Regions from separate parts of the Proteus terrae subsp. cibarius genome, predicted to be linked through region 2. Evidence: riboswitches for the same ligand, from Rfam matches in the RefSeq annotation. Region 2 holds a riboswitch; each other region holds the start of a gene.
The links. Region 2 has a riboswitch for thiamine pyrophosphate ahead of thiC (phosphomethylpyrimidine synthase ThiC). Riboswitches for the same ligand answer to the same signal wherever they lie in the genome.
Positions count from the first base shown of each region.

Region 1: it holds a riboswitch for thiamine pyrophosphate, as region 2 does, so the genes downstream of both, thiD (bifunctional hydroxymethylpyrimidine kinase/phosphomethylpyrimidine kinase) here and thiC (phosphomethylpyrimidine synthase ThiC) in region 2, are expected to answer to the same signal.
Region 3: it holds a riboswitch for thiamine pyrophosphate, as region 2 does, so the genes downstream of both, thiB (thiamine ABC transporter substrate binding subunit) here and thiC (phosphomethylpyrimidine synthase ThiC) in region 2, are expected to answer to the same signal.

Region 1 is NZ_CP047349.1:2,265,190-2,276,082, reverse strand. Features, by position in the region: gene GTH25_RS10615 (N-acetylmuramoyl-L-alanine amidase) at 1-123, shown strand, start outside; gene brnQ (branched-chain amino acid transport system II carrier protein) at 234-1,580, opposite strand; gene yidA (sugar-phosphatase) at 1,883-2,689, opposite strand; gene GTH25_RS10600 (helix-turn-helix domain-containing protein) at 2,817-3,203, opposite strand; gene mgrB (PhoP/PhoQ regulatory lipoprotein MgrB) at 3,564-3,719, shown strand; gene GTH25_RS10590 (amino acid permease) at 3,869-5,251, shown strand; gene pagP (lipid IV(A) palmitoyltransferase PagP) at 5,365-6,000, opposite strand; TPP riboswitch at 6,693-6,781, shown strand; gene thiD (bifunctional hydroxymethylpyrimidine kinase/phosphomethylpyrimidine kinase) at 6,833-7,630, shown strand; gene fbaB (class I fructose-bisphosphate aldolase) at 7,694-8,743, opposite strand; gene yegS (lipid kinase YegS) at 8,793-9,686, opposite strand; gene trhP (prephenate-dependent tRNA uridine(34) hydroxylase TrhP) at 9,983-10,893, opposite strand, start outside.
Region 2 is NZ_CP047349.1:3,576,754-3,587,646, forward strand. Features, by position in the region: gene nudC (NAD(+) diphosphatase) at 76-861, opposite strand; gene GTH25_RS16400 (HAD family hydrolase) at 1,007-1,687, shown strand; TPP riboswitch at 1,732-1,854, shown strand; gene thiC (phosphomethylpyrimidine synthase ThiC) at 1,996-3,948, shown strand; gene thiE (thiamine phosphate synthase) at 3,932-4,579, shown strand; gene GTH25_RS16415 (HesA/MoeB/ThiF family protein) at 4,573-5,322, shown strand; gene thiS (sulfur carrier protein ThiS) at 5,319-5,519, shown strand; gene GTH25_RS16425 (thiazole synthase) at 5,521-6,300, shown strand; gene thiH (2-iminoacetate synthase ThiH) at 6,300-7,418, shown strand; gene GTH25_RS16435 (Rpn family recombination-promoting nuclease/putative transposase) at 7,607-8,692, opposite strand; gene GTH25_RS16440 (polysaccharide deacetylase family protein) at 8,883-10,238, opposite strand; gene rpoC (DNA-directed RNA polymerase subunit beta') at 10,318-10,893, opposite strand, start outside.
Region 3 is NZ_CP047349.1:3,090,620-3,101,512, forward strand. Features, by position in the region: gene GTH25_RS14250 (thymidylate synthase) at 1-282, opposite strand, end outside; gene lgt (prolipoprotein diacylglyceryl transferase) at 328-1,218, opposite strand; gene ptsP (phosphoenolpyruvate--protein phosphotransferase) at 1,298-3,544, opposite strand; gene rppH (RNA pyrophosphohydrolase) at 3,553-4,083, opposite strand; TPP riboswitch at 4,196-4,293, shown strand; gene thiB (thiamine ABC transporter substrate binding subunit) at 4,409-5,371, shown strand; gene thiP (thiamine/thiamine pyrophosphate ABC transporter permease ThiP) at 5,371-6,951, shown strand; gene thiQ (thiamine ABC transporter ATP-binding protein ThiQ) at 6,944-7,645, shown strand; gene GTH25_RS14285 (DNA polymerase II) at 7,734-10,088, shown strand; gene rapA (RNA polymerase-associated protein RapA) at 10,274-10,893, shown strand, end outside.

The DNA.
Region 1 (10,893 bases), 1.3 Mb from region 2:
AATAATGCACAAAAAGTCGTGAAGGCCTTCCAAATGCATTTTAGAGCAACGAAAGCGAATGGGATCCCTGATGCCCAATCAGAAGCGATTTTAAGGGCATTGATTGAAAAATACCGGACTTAAATTTTTCTGTGATAAATTAGACAAGAAAAAAGCGTCTCCAATATAAAATTTGGCAGACGCTTTTTTTATCAACTTACAATCAGTATTACAAATTAGGTGTTATCTGCTGATTATTTCGCTGTATTTTCTACTGGAAGATTTTCTTCTTTAAGGTTTAAGCTGACAATCAGCGAAATGACGAATGCAATCGCACCTGGTAATACCCAGCCTAAACCATAATCAGAAAGTGGAATGTAGCTAAATAATTGTAGTAAATCAGCATTTAACCACTTCAATTGTTTCAATGTGTCGAAAAGGCTCATTAAAACGATGATTGCAATGGTAAAGCGATAGGTAAAGCGAGGTGCTTTTAATTTATTACGAATAAATTGTAGCAATACCAAGGTGACTGATGTTGGATAAATCATTAATAACGCAGGAATAGTCACTCGTAATAATGTATCAAGACCAAATGTTGATACGATTGTGGTCATTAATGTAAATACCACAACCCAGAAACGATAACCTAAACGATGATGGAATGTCGCAAAGTAGTCTGCAGCGGCACTTGTTACACCCACAAGTGTTGTCATACTGGCTAACAAAACAATACCGCCCATCAACCAAGTCCCCACAGAGCCAAATAGTGCATCAACATAACGTGAGAAAATTTGACCTCCGTTAGTAGCATTGAGTGCAGGGTCAGCAAAGACTGAAACAGAGTGGCTTGTCGCACCTAAGTAGAAAAGACACAGATAAAGTGCAGCTAACAGTAAAACTGAAATCATGCCGGCTTTTACGGTAATAAATCCGATTTGGCGTGGTTCAGTAATGCCTTTGGTATATAAAGCACGAGCAACGATACCACCGAACGCCATAGCAGAAAGGACATCCATGGTTTGGTAGCCATCAATAAAGCCAGAGAAGAAACCATTAACAGCATAAAGACCTGTTGGCTCACCAATTGGGGAAATTGGTTTAGCCACAACAGCAATGCCGACAACCACCAGTAGGACTAACAGTGCCGGAGTCATAAACTTACCAATGGCGCTGATCATGGTGCCTTGTTTTAGCATGAAGAACATACTAGTGATATTGAAAATAAGTGCAAAAGTAAGGTGTGTTGCCGTATTTTTCTCAATAAGCCCTAAAGGTAAGAAACCCATCTCATAAGCGGTATTGGTGACACGAGGCATTGCAAAAGTAGAGCCTACGATAAGATATAGTGCTACCCAGAAAATAACGGCAACCCATGAAGGCAAATCAACAGAAAGACGCTCACCACGTCCACGAATTGCAACAATAACTAAGGTTAGGAAAGGGAGTAAGACACCAGTAACAAGGAAACCTAAAGATGTACTAAACCAGAGGTTTCCCGATTGAAAACCCGCCATAGGGGGAAAAATAATATTGCCGGCACCAAGGAAGAGTGCAAAAACCATCATTCCAAGAACGAGCATATCTTTTGTAGAAAGCATAACTTAAACTACCTGTCTGTGAAGAAAATATATAAATGATTTATATTTGTTATTCTACATCTAGCCTAATTAACAGCTTAATATGTTGTAAAAATGCAGTTTGAATAACGAAAAGTGAATTGATAGTAACAAATTCTGAAGGATATGTAAGAAGAAAGGCAGATTTAACGCTTATTTAACAGCAATTATAGAATAATAAAAGGCTATGTTTTTGGTCGAAAAGCAGTGTGATCCTCTGCTAGGGATCACAATTGCTATATAATTTTGTAGACATTCACGATAAAACACAAAAAAGATCGTGTTTAAATAAATTTATTGATAGCGACTGCAACACCGTGCTCTTCATTAGAAAGTGTGACGAATTTAGCGACTTTCTTCACTTCTTCAGGGGCATTTCCCATCGCAACACCTAAACCCGCATATTTCAGCATTGCTAAATCATTACCTTGATCACCAATACACATGATTTTTTCTGGTGTAATTTTTAAATGTTCAGCCACTTTTTGAACAGCACTCCCTTTATTGACATTGGTGTTCAACACTTCAATAAAATAAGGAGCACTACGTAATATGCTGTATTGTTCATAAATATTAGCAGGAAGATATTGAATGGCATTATCTAAAACGGCAGGCGCATCAACAATCATAAACTTACTAAAATGCATATCAGATTGCATTTCATTTAGTGGACGATAGTAAAGCGGTGTCCAAGATAAAAAGGCTTCTTGGCAGGTGAAATGGCTAATATGGCGATTAGTTGTATAAATTTTATTATCACTAATGACGTGAAAATGAACACCTATTTCGCGAGCGAGATTTTCAAAATAGAGGTAGTCTTCAAAATTGAGTAAATCCTGAATAATCACTTCACCATTATCAGCTTGATGGATTTGGCTACCATTATTGCTAATACAGTAACAATCAGAGGCATCAAGACCGAGTGTTTTTAAATAGGGAGAGATACCATTAAAAGAGCGTCCTGAAGCTAATACAATCTTAACTCCAGCCTCTTTTGCTCGCTGGACTGCTTGTTTTACTTCTGGCGTAATTTCGTGTTGTTTGTTGAGCAAGGTTCCATCTAAATCAATAGCGATAAGCTTAATACTCATTAGCATCCCCATATTAAATAAAAGCAATCATGATAAAGGAAGGGCGAAGCGGTCTATCATCACATAACTTGAGTATTATTTATGTGACATTAAAGGCTATCTGCATAATGCCACATAAATGGAAGGGTTAATCACAACAAGGTGATTGTAAATGTAAAGGCTGCTTGGTTTCTAAAACGATCTCTTGATTTTGCCGAAAATCGAAAGGCGTGATGCCATATTCTTTACGGAACATATAAGTAAAGTGAGATTGTGAACCAAAGCCGAAATCAAGGGCGATATCGAAGATAGAGCGCTCACTGGTGCGTAATAAATGAATAGCGCCAGCTAATCTACGCTGACGGATATACTTTCCTAAAGAGGTGCCCGTGACTTCTTTAAATATTTTCTGCATGTGCCAAAGAGAATATCCAGAATAAGCCGCCAACTCTTCAAGATGGATAACACGGCCTAAATGCTCCTCAATCCATTTACTTAGCGCGCAAACTAATGCGAGATGATTATCTTGTGGCATTACAGTTCCATTCTATCAATGAAGTTAAGGTAAAAATCAAAATTAACTCCCTAATCTTATACAAAAAATGGCAGACAGAGAAATCCATATTAATGGATAGCTATCTCTAATCGTTGGCAAAATGTGTACTTAGAATAATATAAGACCATTTTACATACAGTTTAGAGCGAAATAATGCAAATTATCTGAAGTCTGTCGAGGAAGCGTTTACCTTTCATAATGAAAGTTATGCTAAATTTACTCATAGAGATAATTGATTGCGGATTTTATAACAACAACTTCCTGTATTGTTATCGTATTTAAGCGAATGCTTATAATGTGATAAGTCATACTAACAAAATGTATTTAAAGGATTTTAAATTGAACGCAAAGAAAATAATTATTAGCTTAATTATTGCATTAGCCATTACCTTTGGCCTCTATCTTGTGGCTTTAGATAATTTTTGCGATCGTGGAGAGGATTTCCAACAAGGTCTTTGTCGCTTTACCACATTATTCCCTTCTAGACATCACTAAAAGATAGCTTTTCTTATTATTTTTCGCCTAGCATAAAATGTATTTGTTATTCAAGTCAGAATAGTGTTTTAATGGTGGCTTGAAATAAACAAAATCGTAAATATTAGTTTACACTTTAAGTTGCTAAAATAATAAAGAGAAGAGGATGTATGGCGAGAGAGTCGCAACAGACAGAACTTAAGCGCGGTCTGAAAAATCGACATATCCAGCTGATTGCGCTGGGTGGTGCTGTCGGCGCTGGTCTGTTTCTTGGTATAGCGCAAACAATTAATATGACAGGTCCATCAGTTATCTTAGGATATGCAATTGGTGGTTTTATTGCGTTTATGATCATGCGCCAATTAGGCGAAATGGTTGCCGAAGAGCCAGTTGCGGGTTCGTTTAGTCACTTTGCTAATAAATATTGGAGCCCATTTGCAGGCTTCTTATCTGGTTGGAACTACTGGGTGATGTTTATTCTTGTCGGCATGGCAGAATTAACCGCAGCAGGCAAGTATATTAACTATTGGTTACCTGATATTCCTGTTTGGGTTTCCGTTGCTATCTTCTTTGTGGCAATCAACTTAATTAATCTGATTAATGTGAAAATGTATGGTGAAACAGAGTTCTGGTTTGCCATTATTAAAGTATTAGCGATTGTCGGGATGATTTTGTTTGGAAGCTACTTATTGGCAAGTGGTAATGGTGGTCCTCAAGCTTCTGTCAGCAATTTATGGGAGCTAGGCTTTTTCCCTCATGGTCTTACGGGCTTTATGTCTGCATTAGCCATTGTTATGTTCTCTTTTGGTGGACTTGAGCTGGTGGGGATCACCGCCGCTGAAGCTGAAAATCCAAAAGTCAGTATCCCGAAAGCGACTAACCAAGTTGTTTATCGTATTTTAATTTTCTATATCGGTTCGTTATTAGTGTTACTTTCACTTTATCCTTGGACTCAAGTTGTTAAAGGTGAAAGCCCATTCGTTCTGATTTTCCATAACTTGGATAACTTCTTAATCGCGAATATTTTAAATGCTGTGGTATTAACAGCTGCTCTGTCTGTATATAACAGTGGTGTTTATTCTAATAGTCGCATGCTTTATGGTTTGGCTAAACAAGGTAATGCGCCACATGTACTTTCTCGCATTAATAAACGCGGTGTGCCGGTTGTGTCGTTATTGTTATCTGCAATTGCCACTTCATTGGGTATTTTAGTTAATTACTTATTACCTGATCAGGCGTTAGAGCTATTAATGGCGTTGGTTGTTACTACGTTAGTGCTTAACTGGATTATGATCTGTTTGGCGAATTTAAAATTCAGAGCTGCGAAAACGAAAGAGGGTGTAGAGCCTTTCTTTAAAGCACTTTGGTATCCTTATGGTAACTATATCTGCCTTGCTTTCTTATGCATGATTTTAGTGATTATTTTATTTATGCCACAAGTGAATATTTCGGTGATTTTAATGCCATTCTGGATTGCATTCTTATGGGTTGGATTTAAGATTTCCCGTATGAAGAAAACACCTAATAGTACTCAAGCAAGCCAAGATATTTAAGTTATTACAGATTGATTTGAGCATTTGTTGAAATAAAAAAACGCATCTAAATGATGCGTTTTTTTATGTTCTATTTTTATTGAGTGTACTTATTCTGATAGCCACAATAAGGATCACTGCCAACGTAACCAAGCAAATAATACGTTACCGTTGTTATAAGTGCCGGGTACATAGGTTGCTTGTAGTGAAAGATGCCCGTAGCCGACAGAAACTAAAGGTAAAGGAAGTGGCATAGGAATATAGTTATATTCATGGCGAGCTGTAATGCTTAGCGTAAATCCAGCCCCCATACGAAACCCGTCTTTATCACCGGGATACCACATTTTTTCAAAACCATAGCCCATAATAGGCTGCACTCGATTATTTGAGTCCATAAATGCCATCGCATAAAGAGAGTGCCAATCACCATCATTATCGTAACGATATTTTCCCATACCAAAGCCCCAGGGGGTTTCGTTATAACGATCAGTTTTTTCTTTATCGTAAGTAAAACGGTTATGCCAAGTCCATACCGGTAAATAGTAATTATATTGGTCGTTATCCCAAGTTTGATTGATATTACGTTTAAATTTTCCCCAGTAGCTCTCGTTATTATTAGGTTGAGATGCGTTACTGGTGACTTGTTGGTTTTCTGTCGTAATAATCTGATGGGTATTTGTATTATTTTCAGAAGCGAAAGCCGAAGTGGTTAACGCAAGTGACAACAGCGTTGTGGCTAATACGCTAGGGTGAAAATAGGATGATGACATAATATAACTCCGAGTACGGCATAAACAGTGATTCTGGTGATGACAAATTAACATTACTAATAGTGTTATTTAACTGACAAATATTTAAGATAAGAGGTATCTGAAACTTTACTTCTTAAATAAAATCTTAAGGGATTAGAATCGGTTAAAAAGAAAATGAATAGATTTATTGTACTTATGAACGTAATTTTATCTGATATTAAATGCTGTTATTTTTTATGATAATGTATTGTTTTTAATAAAAAATTAAGTTTTTATTAGATTTTAAATAAATAACTAATAAATAAGGCCTGTAAGGTATAATTTAGGCTTAGTCATTTTCAACAGAAAAAATCCACAAAATATCTATTTTTATGACTTAATTGAAATATTGATATCAATTTGAGAAAAATTTAATATCAATAACATTAACTTATTAAAAGAGATAAATTTCCAGCAGGATAATAGGGTAACGAATAAAAATAGTTAAATAAAAAAAAAGAAAAACTCTTTGTTGGTTTATAAATCGTTTAAGTGGTGTAAGTTTTGTTTAGCTAAATGCCGATTTTTTGTGCAGAATATCCTAAAGTAAAAACGTGCGAATCATGTTTATTCATATGTTCTCAAAAAATAGATTACTTATTATTGAGATTAGCTATTAAACTAGCATCTTTATCTTGAGCGTGCGATACTCCTTATCGCCTGAATTTACAGGCTTTGGCTCGGGGCGCCTTATGGCTGAGATGAACCCGTATAACCTGATCTGGATAATGCCAGCGTAGGGAAGTCAAGGTAACTCTGCTGATTAACAGAGCCCGACTTTTCTGTAACTGGTGAAAGGAGGAGTTAATCAGTGAGATTCAATGCATTGTCTATCGCAGGCACCGATCCTAGTGGTGGTGCAGGTATTCAGGCTGATCTGAAAACATTTTCCGCACTGGGTGTTTATGGCACAACAGTAATGACAGCACTTGTTGCTCAAAATACCTGTGGTGTTCGTCGTGTCTATGATTTATCCCCCGATTTTGTTGCCGCTCAATTAGATGCTGTCTTGTCTGATGTTCGAATTGATAGTGCCAAAATTGGTATGCTCTCTAATGCCACGATTATTGATGTGGTTTGCGACAAACTTCAGCAATATGCCATTCCTTTTGTTGTGCTTGATACTGTAATGATTGCAAAAAGTGGTGATCCGCTATTGCAGCCAGATGCGGTTAATAAAATGCTCAATCAGCTGTTACCTTTGGTTGATTTGATCACGCCCAATTTACCTGAAGCAGCAGCGCTGCTAGGTTGTGAAGTCGCTCAAGATGAAGTAACGATGAAGCAACAAGGTTATGCGTTACTAAAACAAGGATGCAAAGCGGTGTTGATGAAAGGGGGGCATTTAACTGAAAATGAAAGTCCTGATTGGTTATTTACCCAAGATGGCGAGTGGCGATTTACTTCAAAACGCGTTAATACGAAAAATACTCATGGTACAGGATGTACTCTTTCAGCCGCTTTAGCTGCTATTCGTCCTCAAGTCTCTGATTGGCAAACTTGTGTTGAACAAGCAAAAACCTATTTACAGCAAGCGTTAGAACATGCCGACAGTTTAGAGGTTGGACTAGGTTTTGGTCCGGTACACCATTTTCATCGCTGGTGGTAAGGCTACCTACAACAACATTAAAAAAGCCACTCAGTTGAGTGGCTTTCACATTAAATCTATCAATTAAGCAATAGTGACAGATTTATTTAGATAAACATCTTGTACTGCATTAATTAGGGCAACGCCATCTTTCATTGACTTCTTGAATGCTTTACGTCCTAAGATCAAGCCCATACCACCAGCACGTTTGTTAATAACGGCGGTACGGACAGCATCTTCAAGGTCATTGTTACCTGAAGCACCACCAGAGTTAATTAATCCCGCACGGCCCATATAGCAGTTTGCTAATTGGTAACGAACTAAATCAATTGGGTTTTCAGTGGTGAGTTTTGTATAAACACGCTCATCAGTATGACCAAAACCAATCGCTTTAAAGCCACCGTTATTTTCAGCCATTTTTTGTTTAACGATATCAGCACCAATTGTAGCTGCTAAATGGTTTGCCTGACCGGTTAAATCCGCACTTGCATGGTAATCAACGCCATCTTTTTTAAAGGCTGGGTTACGTAAATAAGCCCATAATACAGTGACCATACCTAATTCATGAGCACGTTCAAAGGCCATTGAGATCTCTTCAATTTGGCGACGGCTTTCTTGTGAACCAAAGTAAATGGTCGCACCCACTGCAACAGCACCCATTTCAAAGGCTTGTTCTACACTGGCATATAGTGTTTGGTCATATTGCGCTGGGTAGCTTAGGGTTTCGTTGTGGTTTAGTTTCACAAGAAAAGGGATTTTGTGTGCATAGCGACGAGAAACAGAAGCAAGAACACCATAAGTAGAGGCAACACAGTTACAGCCTGCTTCAATCGCTAACTCAACAATATTTTTCGGATCAAAATAGAGTGGGTTTGCTGCAAAAGAGGCCGCGGCAGAGTGTTCCACACCTTGGTCAACAGGTAGAATAGACAGATAACCCGTTCCCGCTAAACGCCCGTGGTTAAATAGGGTTTGCATTGAACGTAACACGCTATTAGGGCGATTGTTATCAATCATAACACGATCAACAAAGTCAGAACCTGGCAGGTAGAGATTTTCGCTCGGGATGGTTTGGCAACGATGTTCTAATAATGATTTAGCATCAGCACCTAACAAACTTACTATATCAGTCATTACATACTCCAGTTCATGATGAGATGAGAGTGATTGTCATTTATCTACATTAAGATAACAAGTCACATTGAGGCGGTAACCGGCAGTGGATCGCTTCAGGTAACACAATAAATTCAAATTTATCCCCTAAAAGGGGTTCTCCATCTAAATTAAATATCATTTCATGAGAAGCGCTAATGTTTACCCAGTGACTTTCTCGCTCGATTATCTTGTCATTCTTTTTGCTATCAAACATGCTACTTAAAATTGAAGGGAGAAGTTCATGAGCTTCAACAATGGTGAGATTAAGTTTATTGTCATTAATTAAGGCATCAGAACACAATTTTTGTCCTCCACCTGCTTGACGGCCATTGCCGATAGCCAAAATAAGAGACTCTCCTTCCCAGTGGAAATTTTCAGCTTCAATTGTGCAGTGATCTGCTTTTAAAGAATCGATACTTAAAAGGCCATTAATAAAATAGGCGGCTCCGCCCAATGCAGACTTTAACGCTTCAGGCGTTTCTGTTGTGATTTTGGTTCCAAAGCCCCCTGATGCCATATTGATAAAATAGTGGGTCTTATTCACGGCGATTATATCAATAGGTATTGCACGTCCTTTAACGGCTAAGTTAAGTGCATTTTCCATATCACGGGGAATTTGTGCGCTGGTGGCAAAATCATTTGCTGTGCCTAAGGGAATAATGCCAAGTGTCGGTAAAGGTGAGGGTGAGAGGTGAATTAATTCAGAAACAACGCTATTAATCGTACCATCGCCTCCTGCGGCAATCACAGTTTCGGCTTGCATATCGATAGCTTCTTGTACAAAACGTCGTATATCACTGGATTCCCAGGTTACTCTGACTTGGAGATTAAAACCTTCGTTACGTAATTGGTAAACCGCTTTTCTCAATGCACTGTTGTCAGCGCTTTTTCCATTAATGATCAACAAACTAATTTTACTCATTGATGGGTCCCTTTAATTGAATCACTCTTTTAAAGGTAATGGATATCGAGAAAATTACTATTTTTTTTACAAATGATAACGAAAAAGAGAACGTGTTTACGTAAAGGAGTGTTGATAATGGTGATGAAAAAAGAAAAGGCAAATCCAAGGGAGATTGGATTTGCCAAGGAGGTGGTTCCTAGTCTTACTGTATTCATTCTAGTTCTTTATTTTTCGGAACTGATGATACGGTAAACAAATCATTATTGATGTGATCTGTATTTGAAATTGACCACTTTAAATCAGATTATGACGCTTTACTTCACTTCTACCGCATCAATTTTATGCGGTTGACGTGTTGTTGTTCCTTGTAGGTTGCGGATCAGCAGTGCAAAATCTAAATCAACATCTTCAGGAACAGATAAATAAACCATGTGACCATTACCCGGTGCAACATCGGTTGGTTGTTGTTTTTTGTTAAACAGCTCTTCTAACGTGAATTGAATATTTCCAGTTGGTGTCATTAATTCTAGGCTATCACCTAAAACAAATTTATTTTTAACATCAACTTCGGCTAAACCGTTTACACGTTTACCTGTAAATTCACCGACAAATTGTTGAGTGTCAGAGACAGAGTAACCATATTCGTAAGTTTGGTATGCATCATGGGTATGACGACGTAAGAAACCTTCGGTATAACCGCGGTGTGCTAAGCCTTCTAATGTCGTTAGCAACGTTGGATCGAAAGGTTTACCTGCAACTGCATCATCAATCGCACGACGATACATTTGAGCTGTACGGGCACAGTAATAGAAGGATTTAGTACGACCTTCAATTTTCAGTGAATGCACACCCATTTGAGTTAATTGCTCAACGTGTTCAATCGCACGTAAATCTTTAGAGTTCATGATATAAGTACCGTGTTCATCTTCGAACGCAGTCATATATTCACCAGGACGTTTTGCTTCTTCGATCAAGTAAACTTTATCTGTTGGCGCGCCAACACCTAAAGTCGGCTCAACGTTTTTAACTGGGATTGGCGTGTATTTTTCAACGATATTACCTACATCGTCTTCTTTGCCTTCTTCGACTTTATATTCCCAACGGCAAGCGTTAGTGCAAGTACCTTGGTTTGGGTCGCGCTTATTGATATAGCCAGATAACAGGCAACGACCTGAGTAAGCCATACATAATGCGCCATGAACGAAAACTTCTAATTCCATATCAG
Region 2 (10,893 bases):
AACAGTAATAGGGCCGCAAAATAGCAGGCATTGTAACATGCTGGAAAAATAACTGTTGGCAGACAGCGCCTTTATTTAGCTCTTTTCTTTATCTTGTCTAATATTCGCTATCGTATCTTCTATCAAACGTCTAGCAATCGTATCTGGTGGCGGGATCTGTGGTAGTTGATCGTAACGATACCAACCTGCACTCGTTAATTCAGAAGGATCGTGGCGTAGTTCACCACCATCATAGTCAGCTAAAAAGCCCATCATTAAGGAGTGAGGAAATGGCCAAGGCTGAGAGGATACATAGCGAATATTGCGAATACGAATATTACTCTCTTCAAACACTTCACGGGCTACGGCTTCTTCTAAAGTTTCACCCACCTCAACAAAACCAGCAAGTACAGTATAAAGAGGTGAATGTTTATGCCTAACATGATGTGCTAATAAGATTTTATCTTCATGGCGAATACCCACAATAATGCAAGGGGCAATTTGTGGATAATAGCGTTCATGGCAATTATCACATAAACACGCCCATTCACTCTCACTATGACGCATTTTGGAACCACAGTAACCACAAAAACGGTGAGAACGATAAAACTCAGCCAGTTGAACGCCACGACCAACTAATTTAAATAAGTTTTCATCCTGTGAAGCGATAAGCCTTGGTGAACACATATCGTTATCCATTTTTCCATGAATAAGCCAAACTGTTTCACCTTGCCATTCACCAACAATTTTGGCGTGCTGACCTATGAGATCCCAATCTTTAGCTAAGCCAAACGGAAGTTCGCCTTTAGGTAACCATACTCGTCCACCAAGGCTGACCGTCCACCAGCCCTTTTCTGACCCTGTTAATGTATATAAATGCATAACGACCATTCTATCCAAAATAATGATATAGAATAGAGGATACTCTTTTTAGCAAGAACCACTCAATGAATTATAACTATCTTCTATAATTCATTAGTATTCCTAAACATAAATATAAATTTTATTAATAGTAAGAACCGTTAGAATGACAGATAAAATAAAAAATAAAATTGCTATTTTTGATCTAGATGAAACACTTTTAGCAGGCGATTCTAGTCGCTTGTGGACAAACTATTTGTGGGATAAAAAAATAGTCACAGATCCTCATTTTTTGAAACTAGATGAACAAATGATCGCAGACTATTATGCTGAAAAGCTGAATATAAACCAATATCTTTTTCAACATCTAGCATATTTTAAACATTATGATATAGATAAGATAAATCATTGGGTTAATGACTTCACTGAAACAAGAATTAAGCCTCTACTTTACCCACAAGGAATATCAATAATTACACAATATCGACAGCAAAATATTCCCGTTATAATTATCTCAGCAACAATGTCCTTTCTAGTTTATGCTATTGCAAAGCAACTCAATGCAGACGTTTCAATGGGTATTGATATGCAAATTAAGGACAATCATTACACTGGATTTATTGAAGGTATTCCTACATTTCGAGAAGGAAAAGTTGAGCGTTTAAATCAATGGAAAGAAGCTAACAACATTAATTATACTTATATTTATTTCTATACTGATTCATCTAATGATCTCCCATTATGTTACCAAGCAGACCATGTTATCGCGGTTAATGCAGATAAAAAATTAACTCAAGTTTCAGATGAAAAAGCATGGGAACAACAACATTGGGATTTAAATAAATAACCCATGTCGGACTTGTAGTTTTTAAAATCTTTCATATACTGGATGTCTTCTTGTCGGAGTGCCTAGTGTTTATAAGGCTATTATAAACACAGGCTGAGACCGTTAATTCGGGATCCGCGGAACCTGATCGGGTTAATACCCGCGAAGGGAACAAGAGTGATTCGACCTTTTGATAGCTTCATTGCGTATATTTTTTACACACCTATATACACCTATCTGTCGATACTCCCTGCGACCTCCAGACAAGCATTTTTCTCAATATTCACCCGACAGGCAATTAGCCTGCATGATATTTATTAGGAAATGCTATGTCCCAAAATCAAACTATATCCGTTAAAGATATTTCACCAACAAACAACAAACAACGTCCACGAAAAGAGCAACGTGATGCCGCTCAAGCGTTTATCAGCACTATTCAAGGTGTCAGTTTCCCAAATTCAAACCGCATTTACCTCGAAGGAACACGTACTGATATTCAAGTACCAATGCGTGAGATCCAACTTGATAAAACACTAGTAGGAGGATCAAAAGATTCCCCTGTTTTTGAAGATAATGAACCTGTACCGGTGTATGACACATCAGGCCCTTATGGTGATCCCGCTTCTCAACTCGACGTTAATCTTGGATTAAAAAAAATACGCCAACCATGGATTGATGAGCGCAATGATACTGAAGTGCTTTCTCTTTTAAGTTCCGATTTCACCCAACAGCGCCTTTCTGATACTGGGTTAGAACATTTACGTTTTCCCTTAAAACCAAGCCCTAAAAAAGCGCTAAATGGTAAAAGTGTGACGCAATTGCATTATGCTCGCCAAGGTATTATTACGCCTGAAATGGAGTTTATTGCTATTCGTGAGAACATGGGTCGAGAGAGAATTCGTAGCGAAGTTTTACGCCAACAGCATGCAGGATTCAGCTTTGGTGCGCATCTCCCTGATAATATTACTCCTGAATTTGTACGCCAAGAAGTTGCTGCGGGCCGAGCGATAATTCCTGCCAATATCAATCATCCTGAATCAGAGCCAATGATTATTGGGCGTAATTTCTTAGTAAAAGTGAATGCCAATATCGGAAATTCCTCTGTTACTTCCTCCATTGAAGAAGAAGTGGAAAAGCTGATTTGGTCTACACGTTGGGGAGCAGATACTGTAATGGATCTCTCAACAGGCCGTTATATTCATGAAACGCGTGAGTGGATCATTCGTAACAGCCCAGTTCCTATCGGCACAGTTCCAATTTATCAAGCACTCGAGAAAGTTAACGGTATTGCTGAAGATCTCACTTGGGAAATGTTCCGAGATACCTTGCTTGAACAAGCAGAGCAAGGCGTTGATTACTTTACTATTCATGCAGGCGTGTTGTTACGTTATGTACCTATGACGGCAAAACGCCTAACAGGTATTGTATCTCGCGGCGGTTCGATAATGGCAAAATGGTGTTTATCGCATCATAAGGAGAATTTCCTCTACGAACATTTCCGTGAAATCTGTGAAATTTGCACAGCTTATGATGTTTCCCTTTCTCTAGGCGATGGATTAAGACCGGGTTCAATTCAAGATGCAAATGATGAAGCACAATTTTCTGAATTACATACCTTAGGTGAACTGACAAAAATTGCATGGGAATATGACGTTCAAGTCATGATAGAAGGCCCAGGCCATGTCCCAATGCAGATGATCCGTCGCAATATGACAGAAGAATTAGAGCATTGTCATGAAGCACCATTTTATACATTAGGCCCTCTTACTACAGACATTGCACCAGGTTACGATCACTTCACATCAGGTATTGGTGCAGCAATGATTGGCTGGTTTGGTTGTGCAATGCTCTGTTATGTTACCCCTAAAGAGCATCTAGGTTTACCTAACAAAGAAGATGTAAAGCAAGGCCTTATTACTTATAAAATTGCGGCTCATGCTGCCGATTTAGCCAAAGGACATCCCGGTGCTCAAATTCGTGATAATGCAATGTCAAAAGCTCGCTTTGAGTTTAGATGGGAAGATCAATTTAATTTAGCGCTTGATCCTGAAACCGCACGTCAATATCACGATGAAACCTTGCCTCAAGCATCAGGAAAAGTCGCTCATTTCTGCTCAATGTGTGGCCCTAAATTCTGCTCAATGAAAATAACACAAGAAGTACGTGATTATGCAGCGGGTATGGAGCAAATGTCTCAAGCTTTTAAAGAGCATGGAAGTGAGTTATACCACAGTGCAGAAATCGCCAGTGTTGAGGTGACTGAAAATGAACAGATCCTCTAACACCCCTTTCGCATCAACAGAAAAAAAGCTTGGGCTTTATCCTGTTGTTGATTCTATTGAATGGATCGAACGCCTGTTAAAAACAGGCGTTACCACCCTACAATTACGCATAAAAGGTAAACAACCCAACGATGTTGAGCAAGAGATCGTTGAAGCAATAAAATTAGGTAAACAATATCACGCAAGATTGTTTATTAATGACTATTGGCAACTTGCTATTAAACATCACGCCTACGGTGTTCATCTTGGCCAAGAAGATCTCGATATTGCGGATCTTGATGCCATAAAAAAAGCAGGGTTACGCCTTGGTATTTCTACTCATGATGAAACGGAATTGCAAAGAGCGAAAGCATTGCGTCCATCTTACATCGCATTAGGACATATCTTTCCAACGACAACTAAAGATATGCCATCCAAACCTCAAGGTTTGAAGGCGCTCAAACATCAAGTAGAGCAGACACCTAATTTTCCAACTGTTGCTATTGGTGGGATCTCGCTAGAGAGAGTACCTGATGTTGTTGCAACTGGTGTCGGTAGTGTTGCCTTAGTCAGTGCAATAACAAAAGCGCCAGATTGGCAACAAGTAACGCGTAAATTATTAGAATTAGTGGAGGGAAAGCCATCATGCTAAATGATAATGATTTTATGCGTTATAGCCGACAAGTGATGTTAGAAGATATCGGCTTAGAGGGGCAAAATAAACTTCAACAAGCAAGAGTACTGATTGTTGGACTTGGTGGATTAGGCTCTCCTGCATCACTTTATCTTGCTGGTGCAGGTATTGGGAAACTTATTTTAGTTGATGATGATGAGTTGCATGTTTCTAATCTACAACGTCAAATTCTTTATCGGACTCAAGATATTCCTAATGCAAAATCAGAGATCGCAAAGCAGTCTCTGCTCGCATTAAATCCAGAGATAAAAATCACCTCTTATAAACAACGTATTGATAGTGACTCATTATCTAAATTAGTTAAAGAGGCTGATTTAGTCTTAGATTGCACAGATAACATGCTCACACGCCAAGCGATTAACCGTGCTTGTGTCGCGCAGCAAACTCCGTTTATCAGTGGCAGTGCCGTAGGGTTTAGTGGCCAACTTATGGTGTTTGAACCTCCTTTTACTCATGGCTGCTATCATTGCCTCTATCCAGATCAGACCGAGCCACAACGCAATTGTAGAACAGCCGGAATTTTAGGTCCTGTTGTGGGTGTGATTGGCACACTTCAGGCACTTGAGGCAATTAAATTGCTCTCTGGCTTACCCTGTACTCTAAGTGGAAAACTTCGCCTTTTCGATGGTAGAAAACAAAATTGGAGTACTTTGCGTTTAACACCATCAAAAACATGTCCTGTTTGTCAGGGGGTAGCATGAACATTACCGTAAATGACGAACAATATTCTCTGGATATGCCTGTCACTATCTGTCAGCTCCTTATTCAGTTAGAGCAACCACCCATTGGTGTAGCGCTTGCTATCAATGAAACTATTGTTCCCCGTGAAAACTGGGAAACACATTTTATTAATGATGGCGATACTATTCTTCTCTTCCAAGCTATTGCAGGGGGCTGATATGTTAAAAATTGCTGATACAACATTCACATCGAGACTATTTACAGGCACAGGGAAATTTGCAACACCAACGTTAATGACAGAAGCCATTAAGGCTTCAGGTAGCCAATTAGTTACGATGGCAATGAAGCGTGTGGATTTAAAAAATGGTAATGATGATTTAATCGCACCACTTAAATCATTAGGGGTAAAATTACTACCTAATACATCCGGTGCGAAAACAGCACAAGAAGCTGTTTTTGCGGCTCGTTTAGCCAAAGAAGCTTTTGGCACTCATTGGGTAAAATTAGAAATTCATCCTGATACCAAATATTTATTACCCGACCCTATTGAAACACTTAAAGCTGCTGAAATCCTCGTTAAAGAAGGTTTTGTTGTTTTACCTTATTGTAGTGCTGACCCTGTTTTGTGTCGTCGCTTAGAAGAAGTTGGCTGTGCAGCCGTAATGCCTTTAGGCTCTCCTATTGGTTCAAATCAAGGTTTACAGACTCGTGATTTTCTACGGATTATTATTGAACAAGCCTCAATACCTGTTGTTGTTGATGCAGGGATTGGTGCGCCAAGCCACGCACTTGAAGCTTTAGAGTTAGGTGCAGATGCCGTCTTAGTGAATACCGCAATTGCTGTTGCTAAAAATCCTATTTTAATGGCACAAGCATTTAAAGCAGCGCTTGATGCAGGCGAACTTGCTCGACAATCAGGACTTGCCACCTCCGCTTCAGTGGTGAATATGCAAGCTCAAGCCTCTAGTCCATTAACCCAATACTTGGGGGCATTCTAATGGACACTTTTTCTGATTATTGGCAACAACTCGACTGGGATGACATTACTTTAAAGCTCAATAGTAAAACCAATGCGGATGTTGAAGCTGCATTAAATCGTCATACCCTTACACTCGATGATTTTATGGCGCTGATTTCGCCTGCGGGTCGACATTACTTAGAGCCTATGGCTCAACGTGCTCAGAAACTTACTCGACAACGTTTTGGTAATATTGTGGGATTATATGTTCCACTCTATCTTTCTAATTTATGTGCAAATGACTGTACTTATTGTGGCTTTTCAATGAGTAATGCCATTAAACGCAAAACATTAAATGAAAATGAGATCATTGCCGAATGTAATAGCATTAAACAATTAGGTTTTGATAGCTTGTTATTAGTGACTGGAGAACATCAAAGAAAAGTGGGTATGGATTATTTTCGCCAATATATCCCTCTTATTCGAGAAAATTTCAGTTCATTAATGATGGAAGTTCAACCTCTTGCAACAGAAGAGTATGCAGAATTAAAAACTCTGGGTATTGATGGTGTCATGGTTTATCAAGAAACCTATCATGAACCAACTTATCAACTTCATCATCTAAAAGGTAAAAAACAAGATTTCCATTGGCGACTACAAACACCAGATAGATTAGGGCAAGCAGGGATTGATAAAATTGGTTTAGGTGCATTGATTGGTCTTTCAAGTCAATGGCGTAGCGATTGTTATATGGTGGCAGAACATCTCTCGTTCTTACAAAAACGCTATTGGAAAAGTCGTTACTCTATCTCTTTTCCTCGTTTACGTCCTTGTGCTGGTGGGCTTAGCCCCGCATCAGTAATGAGTGAAGTGGAGTTAGTTCAGTTGATCTGTGCTTTTCGCATTTTAGCACCTGATGTTGAACTTTCACTTTCAACCCGTGAATCTCCATATTTTCGCGATAACACAGTGCCGTTAGCAATTAATAATATTAGTGCAGGATCTAAAACTCAGCCCGGTGGATATTCTGATAGCCATGAAGAATTAGAGCAATTTTCGCCTAATGATAATCGTCATGTAAATGATGTTATCAACGTATTAAAAGAGCGAGGATTACAACCAGTATGGAAAGATTGGGATAATTACTTGGGTCGTTAATTAAAATTCAAATAATATAAAACCGCCTTTAATTTATTTAATTAAAAATAATAAAGGCGGTTTTTATTAAATAATTTAATAAAAGTAACATGTAATAAATTTAAAACGATTAAAGAAAAATAAAATAGTATAAACAGTATATTGGAATACTTTTAATTTAACATTATATAAAACAGATGGTTTAATTATTATACTGTTAATTCTTCAATTTCTTGAATACTTAAACCGGATATTTTTTCGATAAATAAAAGATCAAAATTCTCTTTTAATAAGTTTTGAGCTAATTCCATTTGTACTATTTTTTTACCGATTTCAATGCCTTCTGTTTTGCCTAACTCAATGCCTTTAGCTTTTCCTATTTCAATGCCTTCTGTTTTGCCTAACTCAATGCCTTTAGCTTTTCCAATCTCAATACCTACATTCTTACCTAATTCAATACCTACATTTTTGCCCAGTTCGATCCCCTCATTTTTGCCTATTTCAAACCCTTCGCTTACACCTAAATTAAATCCTTTATTTTCTAATCTCCAAGCTATATTCATAATCACCTCTTTGTGGTTATCTACTTGTTCAACTATCTTATTTAAAATGAACTCAAAGTCTGATGCATCCATAATTGAGAATAAATATTCTACAACAGCAATTGTGTCTTCATCTCTGCAGTTTTTCTGATTTATTGCTTTTGATAAAAGTATTGCAATCTCATTAATATCATGACAACTATTAACATGCTTCATCGCAATTTCCATTACCGCCGCTTTTTTATGTGTCAGTAAAATATCATCATCAATTGAAGTCAAATCAATTAAAGAGAAACTATTAGAATAAAGTTTATTAGCAAGTGAATTAAGCGGAAAGCATGACATCCAATTAACAGGAAAAGGATAAGGTTTTTTCTCTCCATGATAAAACAGAATGGGAACAACGAGAGGTAAAGATTTATAACCTTGCTGTAAATGTTGATTCATAGTGTAAAACGCATAATTCATCATACGCCAAGCTATCATTTTATCTGGCTTAGATTGATGCTCTATCAGTAAATAAATAGAGATATCACCCTCTTTGGTTTTCACTAAATATAAAATATCAGACATACGAGAACGTAAGTTAATATCGATGAAAGCAGAATTTTGTAATTGCAACGTTGAAAAATCACAATGACTTTTTAAGTCCTCAGGTAAATGGACAAAGAAAAAGTCTTTCGCATTACTCACATTCATCATAAAACGTTTAAATGCAGAATCATAAGAAGATATGGATATAGATTTTTTCATAACTAGCTCCATGCTGAATTTGGATTGCTAGCTTACAGAAAAAAATAAATTTTTATCACTAAAAAATAATCATAATTATCTGAAAAATATAAGTTATTTATTGATCTTAACTGAATAAGTAATAGAGAAATAAAAAACACCTTCAATAAATATCAAAGGTATTTTTTAAGATTATAAATTTTCTTTTTAATTATTTATCAACAACAATATTTTTATTAACCACTTCATATTCATCATTACCCACCATCCTCGCAAATTTCTCAATGGGATCTGTACTCAAAGCATAAAGTCTTTTTAGAGCGAAAGGTGGATCACCTAAACGAACTTTTCCTTGCTGAGTCGTCACAGCCAATGTCATACCCGACGTTTTGACGGCATTGATTGCTCTTTGATTATATCCACCAAAAGGATATGCAAAGGCATATTGATGTGGATTTAATAATCGCAATACACGTTGTGAACGTTGCAAATCCAATATAATTGTGTGGGACTGACGGCTAAAGATAATAGGTTTTTTATTATTATCTAAACGATGTAAAAAATGGGAGTGTGATTGAATATCAAAAACATCACGACTCAATTTAAGTGACTGCCAACTCATAAATTGCAATGAATTAGGTGCCCACTTAGGGGTTTCAGATTTTATTCGTGAAGAGATAACAAATAATGTTGCTCGTTGGCCATTTTCTTTTAAAAGAGGATAAGCATAGCGATAAACAGACTGCAAACCATCATCAAATGTTAATGCAACAGCTCGACCCGGTAAATTGACACTTTTATTTAAATAGCCTGCGACTTGATTTAGTGAAAGCGTTTCATATCCCGCGTCTTTTAAATAATTCATCTGCTCTGTAAATGCAGTTAATGATGTTGTCGTTGATGTATGGCGGAAATTATGGTTTTCCGTTGCTTTAAGAATATGATGATAGGTAAGTACAGGTATCCCTAAATCAGGCTTTACACCTCTTGATGAAATATAACCTAAGCGACCGCCTAAAGAAATTTCAAACCAGTTGATTTTATTTCCATCAGCATCTTCTTTTATTGTGCGTGATAACACGGGATAACGTAAGTTGGATAACAGTATTGCTATTTGTGAGCTAGCAATATCTTTATCACTATAGATGGGGGTATTTTTTGTCGTAATTAAATATTCGTAGATAGGATAATCTGTTTTCTTCGTGCTATCTGATAAGAAACGTGTTTTCTTATCGGGTTTAATAGAAACAATATCTTCAAAATAGCCATCTTCTAAATAACCTGCTTCAAGATAACCTTGAGCATTTCCAAATTGTATTCTGTGGTAATCGCCCTCCGCTACTGATGCATAAAAACCTTGGTTAGGGAAAAGCTCTGCAACAGGTCGTAATTTATCACCCACAAATGCATATAGTGTTTTTTGTTGGCGCAGTTGCATCAATGTTGTAATGGGCGTTTTTAAATCCCATTGAGCTTCTGTTGGAATACCTCTTTCATAAGGTGCTGCGGAAACAAATCCAGTAAAAATAAAGCATAGAATAATCAAACTATTAGTTATTATTCTCATCATTTCGCCTACTTATGTAGAACAGAAACAAAAAATGCCCTCACAATGGAGGGCATTTCAATCTAATCTAAATTAGATTTTAGTCTTTTAATCCACCAAAACCAGCATTCAGTAATTCTGCTAAGTTAGCAGATGCTTCATCAGCACTGATTGTTGTTTCAGTTTCATCTGTCGGCAGTTGTGATTGACGACGCTTCATACGATCTTGGTGATACGCATATCCGGTACCAGCTGGGATCAAGCGACCAACAATAACGTTTTCTTTCAATCCACGTAACTCATCGCGTTTACCTGCTACTGCAGCTTCCGTCAGAACACGAGTTGTTTCTTGGAACGATGCAGCAGAGATGAAGGATTCAGTTGCCAGAGATGCTTTCGTGATACCTAACAGGTCACGAGCATACGTTGCTGGTACTTTGCCATCATCTTCCAGAATACGGTTTGATACTTTAACGCGAGCGTATTCAACCTGTTCACCTTCGAGGAACTCAGAGCTTCCTGCGTTCTCAATGGTAACTTTACGTAGCATCTGACGAACGATAACTTCGATGTGTTTATCGTTAATCTTAACGCCTTGTAAACGGTAAACTTCCTGTACTTCGTTAGTGATATAGCGAGTAACCGCATGAACACCACGTAAGCGCAGAATGTCGTG
Region 3 (10,893 bases), 490 kb from region 2:
ATTTAACCATGCCCCATTTTCATTAGCGTTTGCATTCCATGTATTGCAACCAATTTCACGAAATTGCGCTGCGCTGTCATAACCGCGTAAATACCCTAACAACTCTGCAATTGCGGCTTTATAGAAGCTTTTACGTGTCGTTATCAGTGGAAATTGGTTATTTGCAACATCATATTCCAGATCGGCATTAATCACCGTTAAACAACGGGTTCCTGTCCGTTTATTATCAATCCATTGCCCTTCATCGATAATGCGTTGACACAATGCCAGATACTGCTTCATGTTGTCTCTCTTGTAATTAGCTAATAGTAAAAAATTTATCTCACACTATTTGTGAGCAGGTGTTGGATTTTGTGGTGTCTTTTTATCTTGACGATAAGCCCATACCATAAAAATAATACCCAATAAAATCATTGGAATTGAAAGTATTTGTCCCATACTCACACCACCAAATAATCCTAGTTGTGCATCTGGTTGGCGGAAGAATTCAACAATAATACGGAATGCACCATAACCAATAAGGAATAAGCCTGACACACTACCAACTGGGCGGCTTTTGCGTACAAAGATATTCAGAATAATAAATAACACCACACCTTCTAATAACATTTCATAAAGCTGTGATGGGTGGCGAGGTAAAACTCCATATTCTTGAATAATCGGGAGTAGTGTTGTTGGATCTTGGGCAACAAGTTGGAGATCTGCTGAACGTGAGGTTGGGAATAAGAAAGCCCAAGGCGTATCAAATGTAACGCGTCCCCATAATTCACCATTAATGAAGTTACCAATGCGGCCTAACCCTAAGCCAAATGGAATTAATGGTGCAACAAAGTCTGCCACTTGGAAGAATTTACGTTTAGTGCGTTTAGCAAACCAAATCATGGCACAAATTACCCCAATTAAACCACCATGGAACGACATACCGCCATCCCACACTTTAAAGAGGTAAAGAGGATCATTTAAAAAGACAGGTAGGTTATAGAATAAAACATAACCTAAACGACCACCGATAAACACACCCACAAAACCGACATAAAGCAATGTTTCAACTTCACTTTTAGTCCAACCACTATTCGGTTTTGCCGCTCGACGGTTTGCAAGCCATAAGGCAAAAACAAACCCAACTAAATACATCATACCGTACCAATGTAATGACACTGGCCCGATAGAGAACATAACGGGATCAATCTCTGGAAATTTAAGGTAGCTTATACTCATTATTCCCTACTTCACTTAATCAATAATTTCTGTGCTGGTCATTTATTACCAACATAGAAAAGGCTTATACGAAGGCTTACTAGATACCTCCGCGAATTAATCCACCTAATCCTTGCCGTTCCATAAATTCAGAAGACAATTTTTTGATTTCTCTTGCCGTTTCAGCTTGCAACACCTGTTGCATAAAAGGCTGTAACATCACAGGATCAAGATGGCGCAATAAGTATTTTACCCTAGGTAAACTACGACCACTCATGCTTAACTGCCTAAAACCGAGCCCTATTAACAGCAATGCCCCGATAGGCGTACCCGCCATTTCACCACAAACACTCACTGGCAACTGATAATATTGGCATTGTGTTGCAATCAAATTCAGTGAACGCAATAACGCAGGATGCAAATTATCATAGAGTAATGCTACATGGGTATTATTACGATCGACTGCAAGTAAGTATTGAGTCAAATCGTTTGTTCCAACAGAGATAAAATCAACCCTATTAGCTAATTGTGACAACATAAACACCAATGAAGGTACTTCAAGCATAATACCTAACGGAGGTGGAACACATTCACATTTTAGTTCTCGACTCACTTCATCACATGCTCGTAGTAGCAATGTTCTTGCTTCGTCAATTTCATCAATACTTGTCACCATCGGCAACAATATTTTCAAATTTTTAAATTCGAGGTTTGCTTTTAGCATTGCACGTAGCTGAATAAGGAAAATTTCAGGTTGATCGAGCAATATTCTTATTCCTCTCCAACCTAAGCAGGGATTTTCCTCATTAATTGGCATATAAGGAAGTTGCTTATCAGCCCCAATATCTAAAGCACGCAAGACAACGGGTTTATCAGGAAAAAAAGAGAGGATTTCACGGTAGCGATTTTTCTGTTCATCTTCTGAAGGAAAACCACTTTGTAGCATAAAAGGGATTTCTGTTCGATATAAACCAACGCCATCAATTCCCACACTAATGCGTTGTTCATACTTTATATTTAATCCCGCATTCAGTTGGACGCTAACTGCCTCACCATTTTTTAAAACCGCTTGCTGTTCAAGTTGCTCTTCTGCAATTTGGCTTAATACGCTCTCTTCATCAATAATTTGTTTATATTCCTGAGTAATAAAAGGCTCGGGCTCGATAAAAATCTCACCACGATAACCATCAAGAATAAGCATTCGATTATGTAAAAGCTCAGGCTGAATATCCGCACCCATAATTGCAGGTATACCCATTGCTCTAACAAGAATGGCAGAATGCGAGTGAGTTGCGCCATCTCGAACAATTACACCAGCTAGCTGTTGCTCTGGCAGCTCTGCTAATAAGCTTGCACTTAATTCATCAGCCACCAAAATAAAACGTTCTGGCCAAATATTGGTTGAGCTTAGATCATCATCTAAATGGAATAATAACCGGCGCCCTAATGCTTTAAGATCAGAAGCTCGCTCTCGCATATAACCATCTTTCAGGCTAGAGAACTGGGCTGCAACTTTCTCAACCACCACTTTGACAGCCCATTCCGCAACATATCCTTGTGTAATGATTGCGGTCATTTTATGTTTGAGCTGAGGATCGTTAAGTAAATGCGAGTAGAGATCAAAAATGGCGGCACTCTCTTTTTGTGCATTCGCCATAAAGCGCTTACTAAAGCGGCGACATTCTGCGGTAGCATCTTCTAAAGCCACCATAAGTCGATTTAATTCTGCTTTTATATCAAGAGCACTGGCTTTAAAAACATTTTCAAGGACAGGTTGAGAGACTTCTTGCCAGCCATAAGCCATGACCACGCCAGTAGAAACTGAAAGTGCTTTAATACGACTTTGACGATATTGTCCAAAAAGCCCTTTAGTTTGTACTTGTGATAATGTGGCACCAAGCTGTGTCGCCAGCGTCACCATAAAAGATTCTTCGCTCTCATTAAATAAGCGACGCTCTTTTTGCTGAACGACTAATACACCAAGGAGTTGGCGACGATAAACGATAGGAACGCCAAGAAAAGCGCGAAGATCATCTTCTTTAACTTGAGGAAGGTATTTAAAGCTAGGATGTTCACGAATATCAGCGAGGTTGATAAGCTCTGAAAGACGCCCCACTTCACCAACAACGCCTTCATCAAATGAAAGGCTAACAGCTCGCCCTCTAGGTTTTTTTAACCCTTTGGTCGCCATAAGATAAAAACAACTACGTTGTTTATCGGCAAGATAAATAGAACACACATCCGTGTGCATTGCCTGACACGTTTCCTTGACTAAGAGTTCAAGCGCTTCTGGAAGCCCTGCTGCCATAGCCACTTTTTCTACAATTTCTCGCAAACGTGTCAGCATAGTGTTATCTAATACCTTTTACGCCGATATCCATACGATGGACGCGGTAAAGACACTTGTTCTTGCAATGGCATGACTACTGGTGCGAACTCTTTCATGACACGTCGATAAACATCGCGTTTAAAAGAGACGACTTGTCGAACAGGATACCAATAACTCACCCAACGCCAGCCATCAAATTCTGGCGTTTTGCTTTGTTGAACATTAATGTCTTTATCATTACTTGTTAACTGCAAAAGGAACCAACGCTGTTTTTGTCCAATACAAACAGGTTTCGTGTCCCAACGCACCAAACGCTTAGGTAACTTGTAACGTAACCAGTTACGTGTGGAGGCAAGAATTTTGACATCCTTGCGACTTAACCCAACTTCTTCGAACAACTCTCGGTACATTGCCTGCTCTGGCGATTCTCCAGGGTTAATTCCTCCTTGAGGAAACTGCCATGAATGTTGCCCATAGCGACGAGCCCAAAGCACTTGCCCTTGCCGATTACAAATTACAATCCCTACATTCGGGCGGTAGCCATCATCATCGATCACTAGACTACCTCAATAACCAAATTTGAAAGATAACTCATTGTTTCATACTACCCACAAACGGTAAACCTCTATCAACAGACTTTGCACAACGCGCGTATTTATCTACAATGGGAAAATCTCAACGGGGTGCCTTTCTATTTCTAGGCTGAGAAAAACTCGTGGAACCTGATCCAGCTAATACTGGCGTAGGGATTTGAGTCAGGATGTTGCAATATTTATTGGTTTGCCATCCTCACTCCTCAGATCCTACCTGACTTTTACTGAGGAACTAAACGTGTTAACTAAATCACTTCGCTTTACTTTCTTGCTCAGCGCACTGGGTATTATGAGCACTTTTTCGACTCAAGCTTTAGCACAAAAACCCACACTCACTGTTTACACTTATGATTCATTTACCGCAGATTGGGGTCCAGGGCCTGCAATAAAAAAAGCGTTTGAACAGCAATGTGATTGTGAACTAAAACTGGTTGCTCTGTCTGATGGTGTGTCTTTACTTAATCGCTTACGTATGGAAGGTGATAAAAGTAAGGCGGATATTATTTTAGGATTAGATAACAATTTGATCCATGCAGCAAAAGAAACTGGGCTTTTCGCACCAAGTAATATCGATACATCTAAACTCACCTTACCTGAAAAATGGACTGACGACACTTTTGTACCTTATGACTACGGCTACTTTGCTTTTATTTATGATAAAAACCGTATCCAAAATCCGCCTAAAAGCATGGCCGAACTGCTAAACAGCAAAGAAAAATGGAAGATCCTCTATCAAGATCCTCGCACCAGTACTCCAGGTTTAGGTTTAATGCTATGGATGCAGTCACTTTATCCTGAAAACACCGCGACTGAATGGAAAAAATTGTCAGAAAAAACGCTGACCGTCACTAAAGGTTGGAGTGAGTCTTATGGCTTATTCTTAAAAGGTGAAGGTGATTTTGTGCTGAGTTACACATCATCTCCGGGTTATCACATCCTAGCAGACAAAAAAGATAACTATGCAGCAGCGATTTTTGATGAAGGACACTACTTGCAAGTCGAAGTTGCTGCAAAACTTAAATCGAGCAAACAACCTGAGCTAGCACAGCAATTTATGCAGTTTATGTTAACACCTGCATTCCAAGAAACTATACCGACTACCAATTGGATGTATCCTGTTATAGATATGCCATTGCCTGAGGTCTATTCTTTAATGCCTAAACCTGGGAAATCATTGCAATTTGATGCAGAAGTTGTCGCAAAAGAGCGCCAGACATGGACACGTAATTGGCAATCAGCGGTTAGTCGCTAATGGGAAGATGGCTTATCCCGGGGCTATGTGCCTCGGGTTTACTGCTTATCGTGGCGTTATTGTCATTTGGCGCATTGTGGTTTAATGCACCAAGTGGTGAACTGTCCTCGATTTTTGCTGATGAATATTTATGGCATGTCATTCGTTTTACTTTCTGGCAAGCCTTTTTATCCGCCCTATTTTCAATATTACCTGCTATTTGGCTCGCCAAAGCACTCTATCGACGCCAATTTAAAGGGCGAACACTGTTTTTACGCCTATGTGCCATGAGCCTTGTATTACCGGTTTTAGTCGCCCTTTTTGGCATTTTAACGGTTTATGGCAGAGCAGGATGGATTGCTCAAATTTGTGAATGGCTAGGGATCGACTACCAATTTACGCCTTATGGTTTGCAAGGCATTTTATTAGCTCACATCTTTTTCAATATGCCATTAACAACCAGAATGCTATTACAAGCACTTGAAAGCATCTCATCAGAGCAACGCCAATTAGCCTCACAGTTAGGCATGAATGGCTGGCAATGTTTTCGCTTTCTGGAATTCCCTTATTTATGGCGACAAATGCTCCCCACAGCATCACTGATCTTTATGCTCTGCTTTGCAAGCTTTGCTACTGTGTTGGCTTTAGGCGGAGGCCCCGCAGCAACAACGGTTGAACTCGCTATTTATCAAGCATTAAGTTATGACTACGATTTACATCGTGCTGCGCTTTTAGCCCTGATCCAGCTTTTTTGTTGTTTAGGCTTAGTGCTTATCAGCCAAAAGCTAAAAGGCTCTCTTTTTGTGGGAAACAATCAAAAGCTACCTTGGCGTGATCCCTATGATCCACTCTTTAGCAAAATAACTGATGGTTTGATTATCACTCTTGCGATCCTCTTTTTAGTGCCGCCCATTTTGGCCGTGATCACCGATGGCCTTAATAGCCAATTTATACGTGTTATACAACAGCCTATACTTTGGCAAGCTTTTACAACTTCACTGATTATTGCTATTGGTGCGGGTATTGTCTGTGTTGTATTAACGATGATGTTGCTATGGAGTAGCCGAGAACTGCGCTTACGCCATTTTAAAAAAGCCGGACAAGCCATGGAAATGAGTGGTTTGATTATTCTGGCGATGCCGGGCATTGTATTGGCAACAGGCTTTTTTCTGTTATTAAACAATACGATCGGATTACCTGAATCACCTTATATTTTAGTGATTTTGACCAACGCATTGATTGCCATTCCTTATGCTTTAAAAGTGTTGGAAAACCCGATGAATGATATCGCTTCGCGTTATGGCCTTTTATGTCAGTCGCTGAATTTGCAAGGAATAAACCGACTTCGTTGGATAGAACTACGTGCATTAAAGAAACCAATCTCACAAGCACTTGCCTTTGCTTGTGTTATTTCTATTGGTGACTTTGGTATTGTTGCCCTATTTGGTAATGAAACATTTAGAACATTGCCTTTCTATCTTTATCAGCAAATTGGCGCTTACCACACACAAGATGGTGCAGTAACAGCCATGATCTTATTGCTACTTTGCTTCTCTCTTTTTAGCCTAATAGAACGATTAGCTGGAAAATCTCATGATTAAATTAGAGCACCTTGCTTACACCTATGAACACCAACATCTCTTGTTTAATCTAACGGTTAATGCAGGAGAACGCATTGCTGTATTAGGCCCAAGTGGTGCAGGTAAAAGCACATTACTCAGTTTAATTGCTGGTTTTTTACCATCAGAAAAGGGAAGCCTGTTTCTTAATGGGCAAGATCATACAAAAACAGTACCGGCAAAACGCCCTATTTCTATGTTATTTCAAGATAATAATTTATTCCCTCATTTGACTGTAAGGCAAAATATTGGCTTGGGATTAAATCCGGGATTAAAGCTGACTGAAGATCAAAAAGCGTTATTAGAGAGTCGAGCAGAACAAGTAGCGCTTAGTGAATATCTTGAACGTTTACCTTCTCAATTATCAGGTGGCCAGCGTCAACGTGTTGCTATTGCACGTTGCCTTGTTCGCGAACAACCTATTTTGTTGCTTGATGAGCCTTTTTCTGCACTCGATCCTGCTTTACGTATTGAGATGTTGGCATTACTCGAGCAACTTTGTCGTGAAAAAGCGTTAACCTTATTGATGGTTTCTCATAGCTTAGAAGATGCAGCAAAAATCGCCTCAAGAGCGATTGTGATAGATAACGGTATGATTGTGTATGATGGAAATACACAATCACTAATAAATGGTGAAGTGGATCAATCACTTATTTTAGGTATTCCGTTTAATTAATCTTAGCTAAAATTAACTGTATAAATAACCACTACATTGACTATAATAAACACATCTTTAATGAATTATTAGTGTTTATTAGGTGCTCATGATTGGTCATACGGAACAAGGCTTTATTCTTACTCGTCACTGGAGCGACACACCGAAAGGTATTGTCGTCTCTTATTGGCTGGCTACGGATAATGGCCCACGTAAAATTACGGTTCCTATGCAACGCGCAATTGGCTTTGTTGCCCGCCAACATGAAACTGTTTTGCGTTCTCTCATTAATAAAAATCCTGATATTGAAATTAGCCCTCTCGATTTAAAAGATTTCGAAAGGCAACCCGTCTTTGGTATTTATTGCAAACAATACCGCCAACTTGTCCAACTTGAGCAACAACTTAAAGAGCACCATATTCGCCTTTATGAAGCGGATATCCGCCCTCATGAACGTTATATGATGGAGCGATTTATCACCGCGCCAGTTTGGTTTCGTTATCAACAAAATAATATTACTACATTAAAACCAGCACCAGATTATCGCCCAGCACTTCGAGCTGTCTCTTTAGATATCGAAACTAGTGAATTTGGTGAGCTTTACTCTATTGGGCTTGCAGGCTGTGATGATAATGTAGTGTTTATGCTTACTGATGAGTTACCCATAGAGAGCGAAAGTCAGCAACCAGAAGGTTATCGCTTATGTTATGTCAGTAGCCGATTGCGTTTAATTGAAAAGTTAAATGAGTGGATGCAACATTACGATCCTGATGCAATTATCGGTTGGAATCTGATCCAATTCGATCTGCGTATTTTGTACACACATGCCCAACGTTACGGCGCCAGTTTATTATTAGGTCGCCAAAACAGTCCATTAGAATGGCGAGAGCATGGATTTAAAAAAGGTCATTTTTTTGCTTCGGCTCAAGGTCGTTTAATTATCGATGGTATCGATGCATTAAAAATGGCGACATGGAATTTTCCCTCTTTTAGCCTCGAATCTGTTGCTCAAACACTATTAGGTGAAGGTAAAGCCATCGATACACCTTACGCCAGAATGGATGAAATTAATCGACGCTTTAAAGAAGATAAACCCGCACTGGCTTATTATAATTGGCAAGACTGTGTCTTAGTAAACCGTATCTTTGATGCGACATCTCTTATGGCATTCTTATTGGAGAGAGCTTGTGTTACGGGGCTTTCCGTTGATAGAAGCGGAGGATCTGTGGCTGCGTTTACACATCTCTATCTCCCTTCGATGCACCGCATTGGATATGTTGCACCTAACCAAGGCGAAAAACCCGAAGAACATAGCCCCGGTGGTTTTGTCATGGACTCAGCTCCCGGCTTATATGATTCTGTTGTTGTGCTTGATTACAAAAGCCTTTATCCCTCTATTATTCGTACTTTTTTAATCGATCCCGTAGGGATGATTGAAGGAATGCACCAACCTGATGAAAAGTTTTCTATTTCTGGATTTCGTCAAGCACGATTTTCGCGAGAACTACACTGCTTACCCGCTATTGTGTCGCAAATTTGGCATGAAAGAGACAACGCGAAATTACATAAAAATGCTCCACTCTCTCAAGCACTCAAAATTATTATGAACGCTTTTTATGGTGTTTTAGGCTCTGTCGGTTGTCGCTTTTTTGATCCTCGCTTAGCGTCTTCCATCACGCTACGAGGCCATGAAATCATGAAAAAAACGCGAGAATTAATTGAAGCCAAAGGTTATCAAGTTATTTATGGCGATACTGATTCAACCTTTGTTTGGCTAAAATCACCTCACACAGAGCAACAAGCACAACAGATTGGGTATCAGCTAGTACAAGATGTCAATCAGTGGTGGAAAACACATCTTTTTGAAAACTACCAACTCGATTGCAAATTAGAACTAGAATACGAAACCCATTATCGTCGCTTTTTAATGCCCACGATCCGAGGTATGGAGACAGGTAGCAAGAAACGCTACGCCGGGCTCAGCAATGATAAAATGGTGTTTAAAGGATTAGAAACCGTCAGAACAGATTGGACGCCACTCGCTCAGAAATTTCAACAAGAGCTTTATACTCGTATTTTTCACCAGCAACCTTATCAGCAGTTTATTCGTGATTATGTCGCAGATACGCTTTCAGGGAAATATGATGATAGATTGGTGTATCGTAAACGGTTACGTCGAAAATTATCAGAATATCAGCACCACGTCCCCCCTCATGTCAAAGCAGCACGTAAAGCGGATGAATATAATTTATCCAAAAATAGACCTCAACAATATCAGCAAGGCGGTTGGATTAGTTATATAATTACCCTCTTGGGGCCTGAGCCATTAGAGCATATTACCGCTGCACCTGATTATGAGCACTATATAAATAAGCAGTTAATGCCTATTGCAGATGCAATCCTCCCTTTTATACAAGATGATTTTTCAACCTTGTTAAATGGGCAAATGACACTCTCATTTTAAGTTGTGTTATTTTGCAGGTGACGGTTTGCTTTGCATCTATTAACATAACGCCCCTTTGGTGATAATTAGCTTTTCTTTGTTTAAAGAATAAGCCCTTTTTATCCCGCAGATTTTAATGACAACACCGCAATACTGCATTCATTAATAATTCCTAAATTATATATTTGAGAGCTGAGTTTATATATATGCCTTTTACTCTTGGTCAACGTTGGATTAGCGATACTGAAAGCGAGCTTGGACTGGGTACTGTTGTGGCAGTTGATGCCCGCATGGTCACCTTACTTTTTCCTGCCTGTGGCGAAAACCGCCTTTATTCCCGTCATGATGCACCAATAACGCGGGTGATGTTCAATGCAGGAGATACTGTCACCAGTCATGAAGGCTGGAAGCTCGCTATCGATAACGTTGTAGAAGATAACGGCCTACTTATCTACCATGGTGTACGTTTAGACACTGAAGAGCCAGCACAATTACGTGAAGTGTTCTTAGATAACAAACTCACTTTTAATAAACCGCAAGATCGCCTCTTTGCAGGTCAAATCGACCGTATGGATCGCTTTGCATTACGCTACCGCGCACGTAAGTTTATGAGCGAGCAGTTTAAGCAAGCACAAAGTGGTTTACGTGGGATCCGCGCAAGCCTTATCCCTCATCAGCTTTATATCGCCAATGAAGTGGGTAAACGTCATAACCCTCGCGTATTATTAGCTGATGAAGTTGGTTTAGGTAAAACAATTGAAGCCGGTATGATTATCCACCAGCAATTAATGGATGGTCGTGCTGAGCGTGTGTTGATTATTGTGCC